DNA from 3 places in the Ideonella sp. FW305-24 genome. Region 1 is predicted to be linked to each of the others. Evidence: predicted binding sites of a transcription regulator. Region 1 holds the regulator's gene; each other region holds the start of a gene.

What was found. Region 1 encodes HrcA, which represses chaperone genes, less so after heat shock. Its sites were predicted from a motif close to TTAGCACTCNNNNNNNNNGAGTGCTAA; they were not measured.
Region 2: rpoH (RNA polymerase sigma factor RpoH) is a predicted target of HrcA. The motif match lies at 5,817-5,843, and genes of this name have one in related genera.
Region 3: groES (co-chaperone GroES) is a predicted target of HrcA. The motif match lies at 3,079-3,105, and genes of this name have one in related genera.

The regions. Positions count from the first base shown of each region.
Region 1 covers NZ_JBYTAI010000002.1:78,115-85,285, reverse strand. Annotated here, with positions in the region: gene recN (DNA repair protein RecN) at 1-1,694, opposite strand, end outside; gene AC3WR5_RS06090 (NAD kinase) at 1,697-2,572, opposite strand; gene hrcA (heat-inducible transcriptional repressor HrcA) at 2,667-3,695, shown strand; gene AC3WR5_RS06080 (secretin GspD/PilQ domain-containing protein) at 3,835-5,898, shown strand; tRNA gene AC3WR5_RS06075 (tRNA-Ile) at 5,946-6,022, shown strand; gene AC3WR5_RS06070 (PDDEXK nuclease domain-containing protein) at 6,173-7,171, shown strand, end outside.
Region 2 covers NZ_JBYTAI010000005.1:37,670-44,840, reverse strand. Annotated here, with positions in the region: gene AC3WR5_RS14820 (cytochrome c oxidase subunit 3) at 1-346, shown strand, start outside; gene AC3WR5_RS14815 (twin transmembrane helix small protein) at 402-623, opposite strand; gene AC3WR5_RS14810 (SURF1 family protein) at 675-1,418, shown strand; gene AC3WR5_RS14805 (SCO family protein) at 1,405-2,076, shown strand; gene AC3WR5_RS14800 (COX15/CtaA family protein) at 2,076-3,221, shown strand; gene cyoE (heme o synthase) at 3,218-4,147, shown strand; gene AC3WR5_RS14790 (SCO family protein) at 4,179-4,790, shown strand; gene rpoH (RNA polymerase sigma factor RpoH) at 4,857-5,774, opposite strand; gene AC3WR5_RS14780 (hypothetical protein) at 6,087-7,171, shown strand, end outside.
Region 3 covers NZ_JBYTAI010000005.1:156,205-163,375, reverse strand. Annotated here, with positions in the region: gene AC3WR5_RS15400 (patatin-like phospholipase family protein) at 1-858, opposite strand, end outside; gene groL (chaperonin GroEL) at 983-2,626, opposite strand; gene groES (co-chaperone GroES) at 2,678-2,968, opposite strand; gene AC3WR5_RS15385 (DNA gyrase inhibitor YacG) at 3,195-3,407, opposite strand; gene zapD (cell division protein ZapD) at 3,473-4,228, opposite strand; gene coaE (dephospho-CoA kinase) at 4,266-4,901, opposite strand; gene AC3WR5_RS15370 (prepilin peptidase) at 4,972-5,895, opposite strand; gene AC3WR5_RS15365 (type II secretion system F family protein) at 5,899-7,119, opposite strand.

The sequences.
Region 1 (7,171 bases):
CGCGGTGCCGCCTCGACCACCGCCTGGTTGATCAGCTCCTGCGCATGCGCCAGGCTGGTGCCGGACTGCTTGTCGCCACCCAGCATGCGCGCCACTTCGGCCACCCGTGCCTCGCCGCTCACGGGCGTGACCTGGCTGTGCGTCCTGCCCTGGCGCGTGGCCTTGGCGACGACGAAGTGCTGGTCCGCGCATGCTGCCACCTGCGGCAGGTGGGTCACTGCCAGCACCTGCACGCTTTGGCCCAGCTGCTTCATCAGCCGGCCCACCGCATCGGCCACCGTACCGCCCACGCCGGAGTCGATCTCGTCGAAGATCAGCGTGCCGGGGTTCAGGTCCGTCGCGGCGGCCTTGGGCGCGCTGCCGCGGCGCTGCGCCGTGGTCACCGCAATGGCCAGCGCCAGCCGCGAAAGCTCGCCGCCCGAGGCCACCTTGGCCAGCGGCCGCGGCGCGCTGCCTGCGTGGCCGGCGACCAGGAATTCCACCGTCTCCAGGCCGTAAGCCTGCGGCGTGTCCTGCGGCTGCAGCGCCACCTCGAACTTGCCGCCGGCCATGCCCAGCTGCTGCATGGCCGCCGTCACGCGCTGGCCCAGCGGCCCGGCGGCCTGCTGGCGGGCGCGGCTCAGCGTGCTGGCCTGTTCGCGCCATTGCTGCTCGGCCTGCTGCACACGCTGTTCCAGGCCTTGCAGGTCGGCTGCGGCTTCCAGCTGTGCCAGCGCCGCGCGCCATTCCTCGCGCAGTGCGGGCAGGTCTTCGGGCTGGCGGCGAAAGCGCCGGGCCAGGCCCATCCAGGCCGAGATCCTGCTGTCCAGCTCGCCCAGTCGCGAAGGGTCCAGCTCGGCGCGGCCCAGGTAGGCCTGCAAGGTGTGCGTGGCGTCGTCCAGCTGCACGCTGGCGCTGTGCAGCCCTTCGATCACCGGCGCCAGCCGCTCGTCATAGTCGCTGACGGCTTCCAGCGCATTCAACGCCTTGCCCAGCAGCCGTGCGGCACTGGCCTCGTCTTCCTCCAGCCACTGGCCGGCCTGGTGCGCAGCCTCGATCAGCGCTTGGCCGTGCGCCAGCCGCTGGTGCTCATGGTTCAGCTCCGGCCACTCGGTCTCGCCGGGCGAGAGCTTGTCCAGCTCGCCGAGCTGCCACTGCAGGCGTTCGCGTTCGTCCTCGCGCTCGCCCTGGTGTTCGCGGGCTTGCGCCAGTGCGTCGGCCGCGGCTTTCCAGGCGGCGTAGGCGCGGGCGACAGGCGTGGTGTCGGCGCCGGCCTGCTGGTCCAGCAGCGCGCGCACCGAGGCGGGCTTGGTCAGGCCCTGCCAGGCGTGCTGGCCGTGGATGTCCACCAGGTGCTCGGCCACTTCGCGCAGCTGGCTGGCGGTGGCCGGGCTGCCGTTGATGAAGCCGCGGCTCTTGCCCTGGGCGTCCACCACGCGGCGCAGCAGCAGGTCGTCGTCCTGCTCGAAGCCGGCTTCGTCCAGCCAGGCGGTGAGCGAGGCGGGTGAGTCGAAGCCGGCGGTGATTTCGGCGCGCGAAGCGCCTTCGCGCACCATCTGGCTCTCGGCCCGGGCGCCCAGCGCGAGCTGCAGCGCGTCGATCAGGATGGACTTGCCGGCGCCGGTCTCGCCGGTCAGCACGGAAAAACCACCATCGAACGCGAGGTCCAGCTCGCTGACGATCACGAAATCCTTCAGGGTCAGGTGCTTGAGCATGATCAGACCGTGCCTTCGTACCAGCGCAGCTTGCGGCGCAGCGTGGCGTAGTAGCTCCAGCCACGCGGGTGCAAGAAGCGCACCATCTGCGACGAGCGGCGCATGCGCACCTGGTCACCGTGCAGCAGGCTGGCCAGGCTTTGCATGTCGAAGCTGGCGCTGGCGTCCCGCCCGGCCACGATGGTGATGGTCACTTCCTGAGAGTCCGGCAGCACGATGGGTCGGTTCGACAAGGTGTGCGAGGCAATCGGCACCAGCACCCAGCCGCCAATGGACGGATGCAGGATGGGCCCGCCGGCCGACAGCGAATAGGCGGTGGAACCGGTGGGCGATGCCAGGATCAGGCCATCGGCCCGCATGTTGGCGACGAAGTCGCTGCCCACGTCCACCCGCAGCTCGACCATGCTGGAGGTGGCACCTCGGCTCACCACCACGTCGTTCAGCGCCAGGCCTTCGAAGATGGTCGCGCCGTCGCGCCACACGGCGCCTTCGATCATCGCGCGCCGCTCTTCTTCGTAGTCGCCCTGGATGATGGGGCCCAGTGCCTCGGCCCAGTCGCTCAGGCGCACGTCGGTGATGAAGCCCAGCCGCCCCTGGTTGATGCCGACCAGCGGCAGGTTGTGCGCTGCCAGTTCGCGGGCAATGCCCAGCATGGTGCCGTCGCCGCCCACCACCACCGCAATGTCGCACTGCGCGCCGATCTCGGCCGGGCTCAAGGCGGTGTGTTCGGTCCAGTCGGTGTTGTGCGCGGTCTCGTGGTCGATCGAGACTTCCAAGCCCTGGCGCCCCAGGAAGTCGGCAATGGCTTCGAGCATCGGTCGGATGCCCTGGGCCTGATACTTGCCTATCAGCGCGGCGTGGCGAAAACGGGTTGGCATGGTGCGAAGAATTACACCACACGCCCTTCTGTGAGACCCCCTGGGCTGCCCTCGTTGGCGCCCTGCACAAGTGCATGTCCGTACAATGAAAAACATGCTCGACGATCGCGCCCGATCACTGCTGAAAACCCTGGTTGAACGCTACATTGCCGACGGGCAGCCCGTGGGCTCGCGCACGCTCTCCAAAGCCTCAGGTCTGGAGCTGTCGCCCGCGACCATCCGCAACGTCATGTCCGACCTGGAAGACGCCGGCCTGATCATCAGCCCGCACACCTCTGCCGGCCGCATTCCCACCGCCCGCGGCTACCGGCTGTTTGTCGACACCATGCTGACTGCCCGCCCGCTGGACCTGGCCGGTAGCGCCTCCGAATTTGCCGCCGCCCGCGGCCAGCTGCAGCCGGACCAGCCGCAGCGCGTGATCGCCCAGGCCGCGCAGCTGCTGTCCAACCTGTCGAGCTTCGTCGGCGTGGTCACCGCGCCGCGCAAGGCCAGCGTGTTCCGCCACGTCGAGTTCATGCGCCTGGGCGACAAGCGCGTGCTGGTGATCCTGGTCGCACCGGACGGTGACGTGCAGAACCGCGTGCTGTTCACCGCGCACGACTACAGCCAGGGCGAACTGATAGAGGCCACCAACTTCCTCAACGCCCACTACGCAAACCTCAGTCTGGAGGAAGTGCGCGAGCGGTTGCAAGGCGAGGTCGAGGTGTTGCGCGGCGAGATTGGCGTGCTGATGCATGCGGCAGTGAAGGCAGGCTCCGAGGCGCTGGCCGAAAACGAGGACCAGGTCATCGTCAGCGGCGAGCGCAACCTGCTGGGTGTGCAGGACTTCGGCCACGACATGGGCTCGCTGCGCAAGCTGTTCGACTTGTTCGAGCAGAAGACCCAGCTGATGCGCTTGCTGGACACCTCCAGCCGCGCCGAAGGCGTGCGCATCTACATCGGCGGCGAGAGCCGGGTGGTGCCGTACGAAGAGCTGTCGGTGGTCTCCGCGCCGTACGAGGTCGACGGCCACGTCGTCGGCACGCTGGGCGTGATCGGCCCCACCCGCATGGCCTACGACCGCATGATCCAGATCGTCGACATCACGTCCAAGCTGGTCGGCAACGCCCTGAGCCAGCGCTGAACAGCCAGCACTGAGCAAGACGGCGCAGCCATGTTGCTGCGCACTTACCGGCGCCACAAGCGCGCTTGACACAAGGCTTCCAGCATCGCGGCCTGCGCTGTTCGGCGCTGTCCCGTCCTGCTCTGCTGAAGTCCTTGCTGTGAACCTTTCTGGAATGACGCGGCCCGCGTGCCTGCGCGCCTGGTCGTGCCTGCTGGCCGCTTGCCTCCTCGCTGGCGCCGCCGCCTCGCATGCCGCGTCCACCAACCGCGCCTCGTCCAAAGTGGCCGCACATGCGGGCGGTGCCACGCTGAACTTCCCAGACATCGAAGTGGAGGCCGCCGCCCGCGTGATGGCCGACCTGCTGAACCGGCCCATCCTGGTGGACCCGCGCGTCAAGGGCAGGCTCACGCTCTACACCGAGCAGCCTGTCAGCCAGGCCCAGGCCTTGTCCATCTTCGTGGCCGGCCTGCGTGGCCTGAGCCTGGCCATCATCGAGTCCAACGGCATGCTGAAGATCCTTCCCGAGGCCGATGCCAAGCTGCAGAGCGGCACCGTCTCCGTGGAAGGTGCGTCGCGCGCCGGCGACACGGTGCAGACGCAGATCTTCCGCCCCACCTACGAAAGCGCCGCCAACCTGCTGCCGGTGCTGCGCCCGCTGATCACCGCGAACAACACCATCAACGTCAGCGCCGGCAACAACGCGCTGGTCATCACCGACTACGCCAGCAACCTGCAGCGCCTGGGCCAGATCATCACCGCACTGGACCAGCCCAGCGCCACCGACGTCGAAGTCATCCCGCTGCAGCACGCGCTGGCGGTGGACATGGCCGTGCTGGTGCAGCGACTGAGCGAAGAGGCTGGCGGTTCATCATCCGCCAGTCCAACCCCCGGCCCGCAAGCCCAGCGCAGCAACGCCAGCGCGGGCGGGGGCAGCGCCGGTTCCGCATCCATCGTCGCCGACAGCCGCATCAACGCCTTGCTGGTCCGTGCCGCCAACCCCGCCCGCCTGGCCGCCATCCGCGCGCTCGTCGCCCGGCTGGACCAGCCCGGTGCCGCAGGCCTGGCCGGCAGCAACGTGCACGTCATCTACCTGCAGCACGCCGAAGCCACGCGCCTGGCCACCGTGCTGCGCGCCGCCTTCAGCAGCGACGCGACCGGGCAGGGCGCCACCAGCAGTGGCGGCGCCTCGTCCCAGTCGCGCAGCAGCGGCCCCAGCAGCAGTGGCTCGTCCAGCCTGAACGCCAGCACGCCATCGAGCACCAGCTCAAGCAGCGGCGGCAGCACCAGCACGGCCGCCACCACGCCGCTCAGCAGCACCGCCGCACCGGCCACCGGCGGCAACATCCAGGCCGATCCGGCCACCAACTCGCTGATCGTCACCGCACCCGAGCCGCTGTTCCGCCAGCTGCGCGCCGTCGTCGAGCAGCTGGACACGCGCCGCGCCCAGCTCTATGTCGAATCGCTGGTCGTCGAGGTGGACGCCAGCAAGGCCATGGACGTGGGCATCCAGTGGAAGCAGATCTTCAACATCGCCGCCACCACGACGGACATCACGCTGGCCACCGTCGCACAGGCCATCCAGTCCACCTCCGGCACCAACATCCTGTCCACCGCCAACCTGATCACGCTGGACAACGAAGAAGCCAAGATCGTCGTCGGCCAGAACGTGCCTTTCGTCACCGGCTCGTACACGTCCACCACCAGCTCCAGCCCGTTCCAGACCATTGAGCGCAAGGACGTGGGCCTCACGCTGCGCATCCGCCCGCAGATCGGCCCGAACGGCGCCATCCGCCTGACCATCCTGCAGGAATCCTCGTCCGTCTCCAGCACCACCACGCCTGGCACCACCAACGCCGGCCCGGCCACCAACAAGCGCTCCATCGAATCGACGGTCATGGTCAACGACGGAAAGATCATCGTGCTTGGCGGTCTGATCGAAGACACGTACACCAGCGACGCCGACCAATGGCCAGTCCTCGGCGACATCCCCTACCTCGGCGCCTTCTTCCGTACCCTCAGCCGCACCCGCAAGAAGACCAACCTCATGGTCTTCCTGCGCCCGGTCGTCATGCCCGATGAAGACAGCAGCACCAAGCTCTCGCTGGACCGCTACGACCTCATTCGCGCCCACCAGCAAGCCCTGCCCGAAGACGTCAGGCAAGTCCTCCCCGGCCCCGAAATGCCGCTGGTCCCAGAGGCAAGCCACTGGCGCATCGAGTGACCCGCCAACCGCCCACCGCAGCTTCTACAATGCGCCCCTTCGGTAGGGGGCCGTTAGCTCAGTTGGTCAGAGCAGAGGACTCATAATCCTTTGGTCGTTGGTTCAAGTCCAACACGGCCTACCACTCACACCAGCGCTTGGACTGTGGCGTGCGGCCATGGCAGTTCGGTTGCCATTGCTTGAAAGCATTCATGCGGCCGGTGCGCATCCGCATCGGAGGCGCGCCGCGAGATGTGGCGAGGAAGCCGCAAGGGCGGCCGTGCAAAGGGATGAGATGAGCACACGCAAAGCAGCCGAGCCTCCAAAGCCTCGTGTGACTACCTTTGTCCCAACGGCGGCAATATCGGATGCAGCCGTGCTGCTGGCTGAGCTTCGGCAGTTCATTGACGAGGCTCGTCGCACGGCTGTTGCCGCGGTCAACGTTGGCCTGACCCTGATGTACTGGCGGATCGGCCAACGCATCGGCCGCGAGGTGCTGGGTGGCGCGCGGGCTGCCTACGGAGAGGAAATTGTCGCCACGCTGTCGCGACAATTGGTGCAGGACTATGGCCGCGGTTTTGAGGAGAAGAACCTGCGACGAATGGTGCAGTTCGCGCAGACCTTTCCGGATGAGGCGAAAGTCGCCACGCTGTGGCGACAGTTGAGCTGGTCACATTTTCGCGAGTTGCTGCCGCTGAAAGATCCGCTGGCCCGTGAGTTCTACGCCCAGATGTGCCAGTTGGAAGGCTGGAGCGTTCGCACGCTGCATGAGCGCGTCGCGTCGATGCTGTTTGAACGCACGGCGCTGTCGGCCCAGCCTGAGCAACTGATCCGCCACGAGCTGGACAGGGTCGGCTTGGCCCAGCAGCGCGAGTTGGCGCCCGCGTTGGTGCTGAAAGACCCGTACGTGCTGGACTTCCTGGGCCTGCAGGACCGTTACCTGGAGAAGGACCTCGAAGACGCCATCTTGCGCGAGCTGGAAACCTTTTTGCTGGAGCTGGGCGCAGGCTTCAGCTTCGTGGCGCGGCAGCGGCGCATCCAGCTCGACCACGACGACTTCTACCTCGACCTGCTGTTCTACAACCGCAAGCTGCGCCGGTTGGTGGCGGTGGAGCTGAAGCTGGGTGACTTCAAGGCCGAGTACAAGGGGCAGATGGAGCTGTACCTGCGCTGGCTGGCCCGGTACGACCAAGAGCCGGGCGACGGGCCGCCGCTGGGCATCATCTTGTGCACAGGCAAGAAGCGCGAGCAGATCGAGCTGCTGGAGATGGACAAGGCAGGCATCCACGTGGCC
Region 2 (7,171 bases), on a different contig from region 1:
CGCGCTGATCGCTGGCCACCGCAGCAAGACGGTTGCCTGGATGTGCGTGACCGTGCTGCTGGGCATCCTGTTCCTGGGCTTCCAGGTCTACGAGTACCACCATGCCTACACCGAGCTGAACCTCAAGCTCAGCTCCGGGATTTATGGCTCGACCTTCTTCATGCTGACCGGCTTCCACGGTTTCCACGTGTTCGTGGGCATGCTGATGCTGCTGTTCATCACCATCCGCCTGAGCAAGGGCCACTTCACGCCGCAGCGCCACTTCGGCTTCGAAGGCGCCGCCTGGTACTGGCACTTCGTGGACGTGGTTTGGCTGGGCCTTTACCTGGTCGTCTACTGGATGTGAGCTCGCTCGGCGATTGACAGAAACGCCGCTCGACGCGGCGTTTTTTGTGCCGGCTTCACCGCCCCAGCGGAATGCCGCGCGGCTCGATCCAGCCCATCTGCCAGGCCAGCAGCACCAACAGGAACAGCGTGATCGATAGCCCCACGCGCAACGCCAGGGCCCTCGCCATGCGCTTGTGTTGGGCCCCGTCGCTGCCAGGCCGGCGCAGCATGAACACACCGGCGCTGGCCAGCACCACGACAATGGCGAACAGCGCCAGCAGGATCACGATTTTCATGCCGAGCATTATTTGCGTTCACCGGACCCAGGCATGGGCAGGGTTTGCCGCATGGCAATGACGGCCGGCCAACGTCGCGGACTGGTGTTGCTGGCGGCCTTGTTGGGCATGGCCTTGATGGCCCGCATGGGCTTGTGGCAACTGGACCGGGCCAAACAGAAGCTGGTGCTGCAGGCGGAGATCACCGAACACGGCCGGCTGCCGGCGCTGGGCAACGACAGCCTGGCGCGCACCCAGTTGCAGGCCGACGAGCAGGCCTATCGCCCCATCACGCTCACAGGCCACTGGGTGCCCGGCGCCACCGTCTTTCTCGACAACCGGCAGATGCAGGGACGGCCCGGATTCTTCATGCTGACGCCGCTGCGCCTGGCCGCTGGCGACGCGGTGCTGGTGCAGCGCGGCTGGGCGCCGCGCGACCAACTGGACCGCACGCGCCTGCCACAGGTTCCGACACCCGAAGGTGAAGTGCAGGTCACCGGCCGCGTGGCACCGTGGCCGTCGCGGCTGACGCAACTGGGCGAAGATGCGCCCGGGCCGATCCGCCAGAACCTGGACCGTGAGGCTTTCGCCGCGCAGCAAGGCCTGTCGCTGCGGCCGCTGTCGGTGCAGGCCCTGGCGCCGATGGCCTTGGGCGGTGTGCCTCAGGACGATGGCTTGCTGCGCGACTGGCCACAGCCGGCGGTCGACGTCGCCAAGCATTACGGTTACGCAGCCCAATGGTTTGTTTTCTGCGCCATGATCGCGGGTCTTTATGTCTGGTTCCAACTCATTCGACCCCGCCGTGCCCGCGCATGATCCGCTGGCCATGACGGTGCACACGCCAGCCGTGACGCTGCCAGACGCACAGCGCAAGCGGGGCCGCGCGACCATGCTGCTGGTGCTGCTGGCCTGCCTGGCACCGGTGGCGGCGTCCTACTTCCTGTATTTCGTGGTGCGGCCGCAGACGCGCAGCAACTATGCCGAGCTGATCCAGCCCACGCGCGGCCTGCCGGCCGACCTGCCGCTGCGCAGCCTGGGCGGGCAGCCCGTACCCGCCGGCAGCCTGAAGAACCAGTGGCTGATGATCGTCGTGGCCGGAGGTGATTGCGACAGCCGCTGCGAAGCGCTGCTGTACGACCAGCGCCAGCTGCGCGAGATGATGGGCCGCGAGAAGGACCGCATCGACCGCGTCTGGCTGGTGGTGGACAACGCACCGCTGCGCCCGCCCATCGCACAGGCCATGCAGGCCGGCGTGCCGGCGACGGTGCTGCGCGTGCCACGCGAGGCCTTGACAGCCTGGCTGCAGCCGGCGCCAGGCCAGGCGCTGGAAGACCACCTCTACCTGATCGATCCGATGGGTGAGTGGATGATGCGCACGCCTGTGCCGCTGGCGCCGGAGAAGTTCAAGAAGGACCTGGAGCGCCTGCTGCGCGCCTCGGCTTTCTGGGACCGGCCGGGCCGGGAGCCGCGCTGATGCTGGACCCGCGCTGGGCGGTTTTCGTGCCGCTGCTGCTGGGCGCGGCCACGCTGGCGCTGCTGCCGCTGGGCTGGGTCTGGCTGCGCCGCCGCGGAGCGGATACGCCGGCCCGGCTGGCTGCGCTGACGGCCTTGACGCTGTTCCTGACCTTCGACCTGATTGCCTTCGGCGCCTTCACCCGGCTGACCGATTCGGGCCTCGGTTGCCCGGACTGGCCTGGCTGTTACGGTGAAGCCAGCCCCTTGCATGCACAGGAAGAGATCCAGGCCGCGCAGGCCGCGATGCCCACCGGCCCGGTGACCTGGCACAAGGCCTGGATCGAGATGGTCCACCGTTACCTGGCGATGGTCGTCGGCGCCTTGTGTCTGGTGCTGGCGGTGCTCAGCTTCATGGCCCGAAAACGCCTGCCGCATTCGCTGGCCTGGCCGGTGCTCACGCTGGTCTGGGTCATCGTGCAAGGCATGTTCGGCAAGTACACCGTGACGCTGAAGCTCTACCCGGCCATCGTCACTGGCCACCTGCTGGGCGCAATGGTGTTGCTGGCCTTGCTGATGCTGCAGCACCAGGCCTACCGCGACCGTGCATTGTTGCTGTCGCCTGCCTTGCGGCGCGGGGCGGGCGGCGTCCTGGCGCTGCTGGTGCTGCAGATCGCGCTGGGCGGCTGGGTGAGCACCAACTACGCCGTCGTGGCATGCCAGGGCTTTCCGCAGTGCAACGGCCAGTGGTGGCCGCAGGCCGATTTCCACCAGGGCTTCACGCTGCTGCGCGAACTGGGCCGGTCCGGCCATGGCGGTTACCTGGCGCTGGACGCGCTGGTGGCCATCCATTGGGTGCACCGGCTGGTGGCGGCGCTGCTGGGCGTGGCCATGCTGGCGCTCATCGTGGCCTTGTGGCGCCGGGGTGGCGAAGCCCGCGGCTACGCGCAAGCCTTGCTGGCCTTGCTGGCGCTGCAGCTGGCCAGCGGCATTGGCAACGTGGTCTTGCAGTGGCCGCTGTTGGGGGCATTGGCCCACAGTGCCGGCGCGGCTGCACTGTTGGCGACAATGGTGGGCTTGCTCGCCCGCGCCAGGTTGGCGCGAGTGCAGCAGGTGTCATCTTCTCCGGCCGCTGCCGCGTCGCGCGGCCCTGCCTTGTCCACATGAGTCCGCCCATGGCCGCCGCGCCCGCTGTTTCGTCTCCCGCCCCGATGTCCAAATGGGCCCAGTACCGGGCGCTGACCAAGCCGCGCGTGGTGCAGCTGATCGTCTTCTGCGCCGTCATCGGCATGCTGCTGGCCAGCCCTGGCATCCCGCCCTGGCGGGTGCTGGTGGCTGGCACGCTGGGCATCTGGCTGGTGGCGGGTGCGGCGGCGGCGTTCAACTGCCTGATCGAGGCCAAGATCGACCAGCGCATGAAGCGCACCGCCTGGCGGCCGACCGCCAAGGGCGAGCTGGCGCCGCGCGACACCTTGCTGTTCTCGGGCGTGCTGTGCCTGGCCGGCTGCCTCATGTTGTGGATCTGGGTCAACCCGCTGACGACCTGGCTGACGCTGGCCACCTTCGTCGGCTACGCCGTCATCTACACCGTGGTGCTGAAGCCGCGCACGCCGCAGAACATCGTCATCGGCGGCGCATCGGGCGCGATGCCGCCGGTGCTGGGCTGGGCAGCGGTGCGGGGCGACGCCGGGCCGGAAGCCTGGCTGCTGTGCCTGATCATCTTCCTGTGGACTCCGCCGCACTTCTGGGCGCTGGCGCTGTACCGCGCCGACGACTACCGACGCTCCGGCCTGCCGATGCTGCCGGTGACCCACGGCGCCGAGCTGACGCGGCTGCATGTGTTCCTCTACACCATCGTGCTGCTGGCCGGCACGCTGATGCCGTTTGTCTACGGCATGAGCGGCTGGATCTACCTGGCCAGCGCGCTGGTGCTGGGCTTCTGGTTCATTGCCTACGGTTTCCGGCTGTGGCGCAATTACTCCGACGCGCTGGCCCGCCGCACCTTCTTCTTCTCCATCCTTTACCTGGCGCTGCTGTTCGCCGCGCTGCTGGTGGACCACTACCTGAGTCCGCTGCTGGCCGGCTTGCGCTGAGCCGGCTGCGTCGCAACCCGATGTCCGTTCGATGAACCCTCAAGCAACTGCCTGGTCCCGCCGCCACTGGCTGGCGGCGACCGCCGCGCTGGCGCTGGCCGCCTGCGACCGCCCAGGCCCCACCGCCGGCTTCAAAGGCGTGGACATCACCGGCGCCGAGTACGCCAGCGGCCTCAGCCTGCAGGACGTGGACGGCCAGCCGCGCACGCTGGCCCAGTACAAGGGCAAGGTGCTGGTGGTGTTCTTCGGCTACACGCAATGCCCGGACGTCTGCCCGACGACGATGGGCGAGCTGGCGGCAGTCAAGCAGCAGCTTGGCGAGCAGGGCAAGGACGTGCTGCCGATCTTCGTCACGCTGGACCCGGAGCGCGACACCGGCCCGGTGCTGAAGGCCTACATGGCCAACTTCGGGCCGGACTTCATCGCGCTGCGCGGCACGCCGGAGCAGACGCTGGCGGCAGCCAAGGGCTTCAAGGTGTTTTTCGCGAAGGTGCCTGGCAAGACCGAAAGCAGCTACACGCTGGACCACACCGCCGGCTCCTACCTGTTCGACCGCCAGGGCAGGGTGCGGGTGTTCACCCGCTATGGCGGCGGGCCGGACGTGCTGGCGCAGGACCTGAAGCAGTTGCTGGCCGAAGGCTGAGGCCGGCTGGCCCTACAACGAAAACGGCTCCCGAGGGAGCTGTTTTGCATCGCAGGGCGGAAGCGTTCAGGCCGCTTCCAGCGCCTTGCGCATCTTCTTCATCGCCGCCACTTCGATCTGGCGGATGCGCTCTGCGCTGACGCCGTAGTCGGCCGCCAGCTCATGCAGCGTCATGCCGCCGGAGCTGTCGTCGTTGACCTTCAGCCAGCGTTCCTCGACGATGCGGCGGCTGCGGGGGTCGAGCTGGTCCAGCGCATGGGCAATGCCGTCGCTGCCCAGCCAGTCGCGGCCACGTGCTTCCAGCACCCGGGTCGGCTCCTGCGTGTCGTCGGCCAGGTAGGCGATGGGGGCGAAGGTTTCCTCGCCTTCGTCGCCCTGCGGCTCGAAAGCCACGTCGCCACCCGACAGCCGGGTTTCCATCTCGACGACCTCTTCCGGCTTGACGTTCAAGTCGCGGGCCATGGTCGCCACTTCGTCAGGCGTCAGCGTCGCGCGGAAACTCTGGTCGCCAGACTTGCTCTTCAGCGTCTGCTTCATCGAACGCAGGTTGAAGAACAGCTTGCGCTGGGCCTTGGTCGTCGCGACCTTGACCATGCGCCAGTTCTTCAGGATGTACTCGTGGATCTCGGCCTTGATCCAGTGCAGCGCGTAGCTGACCAAGCGCACGCCTTGTTCCGGGTCAAAGCGGCGCACCGCCTTCATCAGGCCGACGTTGCCTTCCTGGATCAGGTCGCCTTGCGGCAGGCCGTAACCCAGGTACTGGCGCGAGACCGACACGACCAGGCGCAGGTGCGACAGCACCAATCGGCCGGCGGCCTGTACGTCGTCCTTGTCGCGCAACTGGCGCGCGAACTCACCTTCTTCTTCCGGCGTGAGCAGCGGAATGCGGTTGACCGCGGTGATGTAGGCATCCAGGTTGCCGATCGGCGGCACCAGGGCCCACGGATCACGCAAGGCCAGGGCGTTGGTGGAGGTCATGGTCATGTGGTGGTGGACTCGTGTGCCAGGAAATTGGTTCCGCGGATATTAGCACTCCCTCCGGTTGAGTGCTAAGGCGGGTCATGTGGGGTCGCGTGGGTTCGAGTTCCAGGGTTTTTGCTCCCCTAGAAAGAAGGGTGAAAAGGTCGTAAAAATCTCTGGGAGAACTCTTGAAGAAAATATGACAGATGGCTAAAGTCAGTTCACGGTGCCGGGTGTGGTGATGGATTGCACGCCGGCAATGAGCTTGTGGGCCAGCAGCGCGCCGGCCTGCGTGTGGATGGATTGAGTCTGAACATAGAGGGGTTGGAGATGTTGATGAGCAAGTCCTTGCCGGCTGCCGGCGTGATCGCTGCGGCCATCGCCGCGTTGCTGCCTTCGCTGGCGCAGGCCCAAACCGCCACCGCGGTGCAGATCTGCGAATGCCTGGTGACCGACCTGTCCACCGATGGCCAGTCCGCCACCGGCCAGATGTACGGCACCTACGAGACCTTCCACTGGAACGCCAGCACCGGCCTGACCCTGCTGGGCCGCAACATGGCCACCGAGATCGGCATTCCGCCGCCTGGCCTTCCTGCCATTTCCGGTGATGGCAAGAAGGTGGCGGCCACGGTGATGAACGACGCCAACACCTACGGCACCCAAGCGGTGTGGACCGCGGAAAAAGGCTGGACCGTGCTGAAGCCGCTGCCGGCCGATGGCGGCGTGATGGACACCGACGACGGTTCGGTCTGGGGCATGTCGCGCGACGGCAAAGTCATCACCGGCCTGTACTGGCGCCCGAACCAGAGCGGTGGCAGCGCACATGGCAGCGTCTGGAAGGCCAAGGTCGGCATGGTCGGCATGCCGACGGCTGGCGGCTCGGCTCGCATCGACGATGCCAACAAGGACGGCAGCGTGCTGGCCGGCTGGGAAGAAGACCCCAACACCGGCAGCCGCCTGCCGGCCGTGTGGGTGAACGGCGAGCGCACCTGGCTGGACCTGAACTACGGCGAAGCCGAGGCAGTGAACGGTGACGGTGACATCCTGGTCGGCCAGGCGCCGGACCCGGAAACCGGCATCCCGGCGGCCGCCCGCTGGAAGTGGAACGGCAAGAAGTGGGAGACCAAGATCCTGGGCATCCTGCCCAACAGCGATTGGGGCGGCATGGCCTATGCCAATGCGCTGTCCGACGATGGCAAGCTGGTCGGCGGCCTGGCCCGCACCACCTTCACGCCGGCCACCAGCGGCTTCCTCTGGACCAAGGCCACCGGCCTGGTCCTGGCGGCCGACTTCCTGAAGACCCATGGCTACTCGTCCAGGGGCTACAACCTGACCAACGTGATCGCCATCACGCCCAAGGGCGACAAGCTGGTCATCGTCGAAGTCATGAAGCGCTCGCCGTACACCCAGCGCAGCATGTT
Region 3 (7,171 bases), on a different contig from region 1:
CGTTTCGCGGCCGGCCAGCGGCGTGCCGATGTTGACGGCGATCACAACGTCCACGCCCATCGCCCGCACCACGTCGACCGGCAGGTTGTTGACCAGGCCGCCATCGCCCAGCACGCGGCCTTCCACTTCGCTGGGCGGGAACAGGCCGGGCACGCTCATGCTGGCGCGCAGCGCCATCGCCAGGTCACCCTGGTCCAGGATGACCAGCGCGCCGGTTTCCATGTCGGTGGCGACTGCGCGGAACGGGATGGGCAGCTGGTCGAAGTCCTGCACCGCGCGCACCGGCAAGGTGTAGCGGCGCAGCAGGGTTTCCAGGCCGCGGCTGGAGACGGCGCCCTGCGGCGCGCGGAATTCACCGTCGCGGTAGCCCAGCTCGATGGCAGTCGAGAGGTCGAAGTCCTCTTCCTTGCGCCGCTGGGAGAGCTGCTGGCGGCCCACGCGCTGGGCGAACAGCCGGCTCCAGTTGACCTTCTTGAACTCGGCTTCGATGGTCTCGGCCGGCATGCCGCTGGCATACAGCCCGCCGACCACGGCGCCCATCGAGGTCCCGGCAATGGCGTCGATGGGCACCTGCGCGCGCTCCAGCGCCTTCAGCACACCAACGTGCGCCAGTCCGCGCGCGCCGCCGCCCGAAAGCACCAGGCCGATGCGCAGCCGCGGCGGGGCGGCGGGGGCTTGGGCCGCCGGCACGCCCTGGGCCAGCGTTCGGGCTTCGGCCGGTGTGCCCGGCGAGCCGCTTGCAGTGCTGGCGCTGCGCGTTGGCTCGGGCTGCACTGCCTGCGCTGCGGCGAGGGCTGCAGACGAGGCGCCAATCACTCCGACCAAGGGCAACAGCAGGGACAACAGCGCACGCGTCATGCGGCGGATTGTGGCGTGGTGCGCCGTGTGTCCGGGCGGCACCGGGTGCGGCGACACAACAAAAAAGGCCACCCGAAGGTGGCCTTGCATGCTTGCGAGAGCGGGGACGCTCAGGCAGGACAGCTTACATGTCCATGCCCATGCCGCCCATGCCACCCATGCCGCCGCCGGGCATCGAAGGCGCGTCGTCCTTCGGGGCTTCGGCAACCATGCATTCGGTGGTCAGCATCAGCGAAGCGACCGAAGCGGCGTTTTGCAGCGCGGTCCGGGTCACCTTGGTCGGGTCCAGGATGCCCATCTCGATCATGTCGCCATAGGTGTCGTTCGCGGCATTGAAGCCGTGATTGCCACTGCCAGCCAACACGGCGTTGATCACCACGCTGGGTTCGCCACCGGCGTTCGACACGATTTCGCGCAGCGGGGCTTCGATCGCCTTCAGGATCAGCTTGATGCCGGCGTCCTGGTCAGCGTTGTCACCCTTGATGGTGCCTGCCGTCTGGCGGGCGCGCAGCAGGGCCACGCCGCCACCGGCGACGATGCCTTCTTCAACGGCGGCACGGGTCGCGTGCAGCGCGTCTTCGACGCGGGCCTTCTTTTCCTTCATCTCGACTTCGGTGGCAGCACCGACCTTGATGACGGCAACACCGCCGGCCAGCTTGGCCACGCGTTCTTGCAGCTTTTCACGGTCGTAGTCGCTCGAAGCTTCTTCGATCTGCACGCGCACTTGCTTGACGCGGGCTTCGATGTCGGCAGCGGCACCAGCGCCATCGATGATGATGGTGTTTTCCTTGCCCACTTCGACGCGCTTGGCCTGGCCCAGGTCGGCCAGCGTGACCTTCTCGAGTGACAGGCCGACTTCTTCGGCGATGACCTTGCCACCGGTCAGGATGGCGATGTCTTCCAGCATGGCCTTGCGACGGTCGCCAAAGCCCGGGGCCTTGACGGCGACGACCTTCAGGATGCCGCGGATGGTGTTGACCACCAGGGTCGCCAGCGCTTCGCCATCGACTTCTTCAGCGATGATCAGCAGCGGACGGCCAGCCTTGGCCACTTGTTCCAGGGTCGGCAGCAGATCGCGGATGTTCGAGATCTTCTTGTCGAACAGCAGGACAAACGGGTTGTCCAGCAGTGCGGCTTGCTTTTCCGGGTTGTTGATGAAGTAGGGCGACAGGTAGCCGCGGTCGAACTGCATGCCTTCGACGACGTCGAGTTCGCTGTCCAGCGACTTGCCGTCTTCGACGGTGATGACGCCTTCCTTGCCGACCTTGTCCATCGCTTCAGCGATGATGCGGCCGACTTCGGAATCGCTGTTGGCCGAGATGGTGCCGACTTGCGCGATTTCCTTGGAGGTCGTGGTGGCCTTGGAGGCTGCCTTCAGCTGGGCGACCAGGGCGGTGACCGCCTTGTCGATGCCGCGCTTCAGGTCCATCGGGTTCATGCCGGCGGCCACGTACTTCATGCCTTCGCGCACGATGGCTTGCGCCAGCACGGTGGCGGTGGTGGTGCCGTCACCGGCGTTGTCGGAGGTCTTGGAAGCAACTTCCTTGACCATCTGCGCGCCCATGTTCTGCAGCTTGTCCTTCAGCTCGATTTCCTTGGCCACCGAGACACCGTCCTTGGTGACGGTGGGGGCGCCGAAGGAGCGCTCCAGGACCACGTTGCGGCCCTTGGGGCCCAGCGTGACCTTGACCGCATTGGCCAGGATGTTCACGCCTTCAACCATGCGGGTGCGGGCATCAGAGCCAAAGATCACGTCTTTTGCTGCCATTTGTATTCTCCGAATTCAGTTCAGTAAGAGGTGTGTGCAGAGGGAGAAGGATTACTTCTCGACGACCGCAAACAGGTCTTCTTCGCGCATGACCATCAGCTCTTCGCCGTCGACCTTGACCGACTGGCCAGAGTACTTGCCGAACAGCACGCGGTCACCGACCTTGACGTTCAGGACGATGAAGTCGCCCTTGTCGTTGCGCTTGCCCGGGCCAACGGCCAGGACTTCGCCTTGATCAGGCTTCTCGGCGGCGTTGTCAGGGATGACGATGCCGGAGGCGGTCTTGGTTTCTTGTTCCAGGCGCTTGACGATCACGCGATCGTGCAACGGACGAAGTTTCATGGCATCTCCTAAATGCAGTGGCTTTGAGCGAGGAAGGCAACACCGGCAAAGGGCGCTGCATCACATCAGGTGCTCAGGAACGCCGGCCAGGAAGGCCGACGCCAGAACTGTTAGCACTCGACTTGGTTGAGTGCTAATCCCATTATAGGCACCGTCTGCCGGGTTTCAAGAGCAGGCGAGTGCCCGGGTGTGACGAAAACCGGCCTGAGGGCGGTCCGTAGCCGGCTCAGGGCTCCGGCTCTTCGCTGCTGGGCTTGGTCGGCACCCGGTAGCCTTCATTGGCCCAGGCGCCGAAATCATGGCCCTGGCAGCGGGCGCTGCAGAAGGGCCGGAAGGCGTTCGCAGGCGAATACAGCGTGCGCTCGCCGCAGGCCGGGCAGTTGACCTCGATGGCCTTGGCGGCAACGGAGGATGGGGGGCTGGATTTGGGCTGGTTCACGGCAGGCGCTGGCGGTGCTTGCAAGTGCAAGGGCGAGGCGGAAACGAATGACGAAGCGATGGGACTCAGGCGCAGAGCGAGAGTTCAAACGCGGTGTCCTGCGCGGCGGGGCGCAGGCGGCCCTCGGCGTCGGCCCGCATCAGCCGCACCGAGACCATCAGGCGGTGGCCGCTGATCTCTGGCACCAGGTCCACCCCGTCGTCCAGCCGCACTCGCAGCAACTGGTAGGTGCGGCCCTGGGGCAGGGTTTGCTGGTACTGGCCGCCCTGGGCCACGACCTTGTGCGGCATGCCGGCGTCCCGCAGCAGGCCCAGCAGCACGTGCAGCGCTTCGCCCAGCGGCCACAGGTGGCTGAGCCACTGGGCGAGGTCGGCGCGGCGCCGATCGGGGCTGTGCTGCTGCCAGGCGAAGTAGGCCGGCAGGTCGAACTCGCAGGTGCCACCAGGAATGCTGATGCGGCTGCGGATGCTCATCAGCCACTCGTTGGTGGTCAGCGCTTGCCCAGCCTTGCCCGCGAACTGGTTCAGGCCGTTGAAGGCATGGTCGATGCGAGCCACGACTTCGTCCAGCGCGGCTTCCGACACATGCGGGTTGCCGCGATAACTTTGCAACTGCGCCTTGTGGCGCTCCAGTTCCTTGAGCAGGTCGGATTTCAGGTCGGCCCGCGAGGCCACGTCCATGATCTCGAACAGCGTGACCAGGGAGAAATGATGGTCGACCGCTTCGTCACGCGGCACCAGGGTGTTCAGTCGGCCGAACAGGTGTTCGAGCCGCAGCATCGTGCGGATGCTTTCGTTGAACGGGTATTCGTAGAGGACCAAAAGGCGCTTTCCGGGCGGTTGGCTGGCGGCGATTGTTTCACACCCCGGGCGCAGCGGCCGGACCGAAAAAACCTTGCTGCCAGAGCGCGTCCAGCTCGGCCTGCAACTGCGCGAGGCTCAGCCCGTCGTTGAGGATCACGGCATCGGCGATGGCGCGGCGCTCTGCCCGCGTGGCCTGCAGCGCGATCACGCGCTGCACCTCCTGCGCAGGCCAGCCGGAGCGGGCCATGACGCGTCGGACCTGTGTCGCCTCGCTGCAGTCGATGACCAGCACCTTGTCCACCCGGCCACGCCAATGGGCCGACTCGGCCAGCAGCGGCACGTCGAACACCAGTGGCTGGCCAGGTTCTGCCTGTGCGGCCTGGCGTGCCGTCTCGGCCTGGATCAATGGGTGCAGGATGTGCTCAAGCGTCTGCTTGGCTTGCAGCGCTTCCGGGGCCTGGCCAAAGGCCAGCTGGCGCATGCGGGCCCGGTCCAATGCGCCATGTTCATCGACCATGTCGGCACCAAATGCCGCGGCGATGGCGGGCAGCGCAGCGCCTTGTGGTGCGGTCAACGCGCGCGAGATCGCATCGGTGTCGATGACTTTGGCGCCTCGGCCTGCCAGCAGTGCCGCGACCGTGCTCTTGCCGCTGCCGATGCCGCCGGTCAAGCCCACGCGCACAGCGCTCACTGGCGCACCCTGCGGCCCGCGGCCGGTCCCGCCGGGCGGGAATGAGACCCTTCGGGCGGCCGTGCGGGGCTCACTGCCCTATCCAGCCCAATACCGTTTCGGTGCCCGCCAGCATCAGCACCAGTCCGCCACCGGCGAGGAACGGGCCGAATGGCACGTAGCGCCCTTCGCGCAAGGTGTCGCTGAGCTTCATGCCGATGCCGACCACCGCGCCGATCACCGAAGCCATCAGCACGATGGGCAGGATGGCTTTCCAGCCCAGCCAGGCCCCCAGCGCGGCCAGCAGCTTGAAGTCGCCGTGGCCCATGCCTTCCTTGCCTGTCGTCAGCTTGAACAGCCAGTACACCGACCACAGCGACAGGTAGCCCACGACGGCACCCCAGAGCGAGGTGCTGAGTGGCAGCGTCCATTCCAGCGCTGCGGCGCACAGACCGGCCCACAGCAACGGCAGCGTCAGCGCGTCCGGCAGCAAGGTGGTGTCCCAGTCGATGGCAGTCAGCGCGACCAGCGTGGCGGCCACGCCGCACCAGGCCAGCGCCACCGGTTGCGGGCCCACGCGCCAGGCAATGCCGGCGAACAGCAGGCCGGTGGCCAGTTCCAGCAGCGGATAGCGCACCGAAATGCGGGTCCCGCAGGCGGAGCAGCGGCCTCGCAGCCGCAACCAGCTCACCAGCGGAATGTTCTCATGCCAGCGGATCTTGTGCTGGCAGGCAGGGCAGCGTGAGGCGGGCTTGGAAAGCGTCAACCGGCCGAGCTTGTCCAGTTCCTGCTCAAGTTCGCCTGAGGTAGCGGCAAGTGGCTTGGGCGCTCCCCGTCCAAAAGTCCGCTGGAATGACTCGCCGTCGCTCAGCTGCTGGGCCACGTCCCGCCACCATTGCCGCTCCATCATGCGCGGCAGGCGATGCGCGACCACGTTCAGGAAGCTGCCGATGCAAAGCCCGAGCGCACCCAACACCCAGGGCGACAGCCAGATCGCCCATTCTCCGGTCGTCATGTGTCAGACCACCTGACCGAGCTTGAAGATGGGCAGGTACATCGACACGACGATGCCGCCGATGATGGTCCCAAGAAAGACGATGATGATGGGTTCCATCAAGGTTGAGAGGCCCTTCACCATCTCGTCGACTTCTTCTTCGTAGAACTCCGCGGCGCGTGCAAGCATGTCATCTAGCGCGCCCGATTCTTCGCCGATGCCAGCCATCTGCAACACCATGTTCGGGAACACGCCGGTTGCGGTCATGGCCGAAGTCAGTGCGGTGCCGGAGGCGACGTCACGTTGAATCGCTTCGGTGGCGATGGCATAGACCTTGTTGCCTGCGGTGCCGCCAACCGAGTCCAGCGCCTCCACCAACGGGACACCGGCACCGAACAAGGTCGAAAGGGTCCGGGTCCAGCGCGCGATGATGGATTTGCGAACCAGTTCGCCGAAGACCGGCATGCGCAGGAACAGGCGATCCATGAAAAATTGAAGCCTTTCCGAACGCCGCCAGGTGCGCACGAACATGTAGCCGCCGCCGAAGATGCTGCCGAAAATGGCCCACCAATAGGAGACGAAAAACTTGCTCATGGCGATCACCAACAGCGTGGGCGTGGGCAAGTCGGCGCCGAAATTCTTGAACACGTCCTCGAAGGCCGGGATCACGAAAATCATGATCACCGTGACCACGATGAAGGCGACCACCAGCACCGACATCGGGTAGATCAGCGCTGACTTGACCTTCTGCTTCAGTGCCAGCGTCTTTTCCTGGTAAAGCGCCAGACGGCCGAGCAGCAATTCCAGAATACCGCCAGCTTCGCCGGCCTCGACCAGGTTGCAGTACAGGGCATCGAAGTATTTCGGATGCCGGCGGAACGCAGCAGACAGGCTGGTACCTGTCTCGATGTCCGCACGGATATCCATCAGCAGCCGGGTCAGCGTGGCATTGGTGCTGCCGCGGGCGACGATTTCGAAGGCTTGCAGCAAGGGCACGCCGGCCTTCATCATCGTTGCCAACTGGCGCGTGAAGATGGCAATGTCCTTGGGCTTGATGCTCTTGCCGCCGGAACTGCGGCGCTTCTTCACCTTGGTGACCAGCACGCCCTGCCGACGCAGGCTGGCACTCACGGCGGCTTCTCCGCCGGCGCGCAACTCCCCGCGCACGACCTTGCCGTTGCGGTCCTTGCCTTCCCATTCGAAGGTGAAATCCTTGGCGCTTCTTGCTGCCGCTGCTGTAGCCATAAAGCCTCCGGCCGCTCCCGACGGTGTGATCAGTTGTAGTCGACGCCCGCAA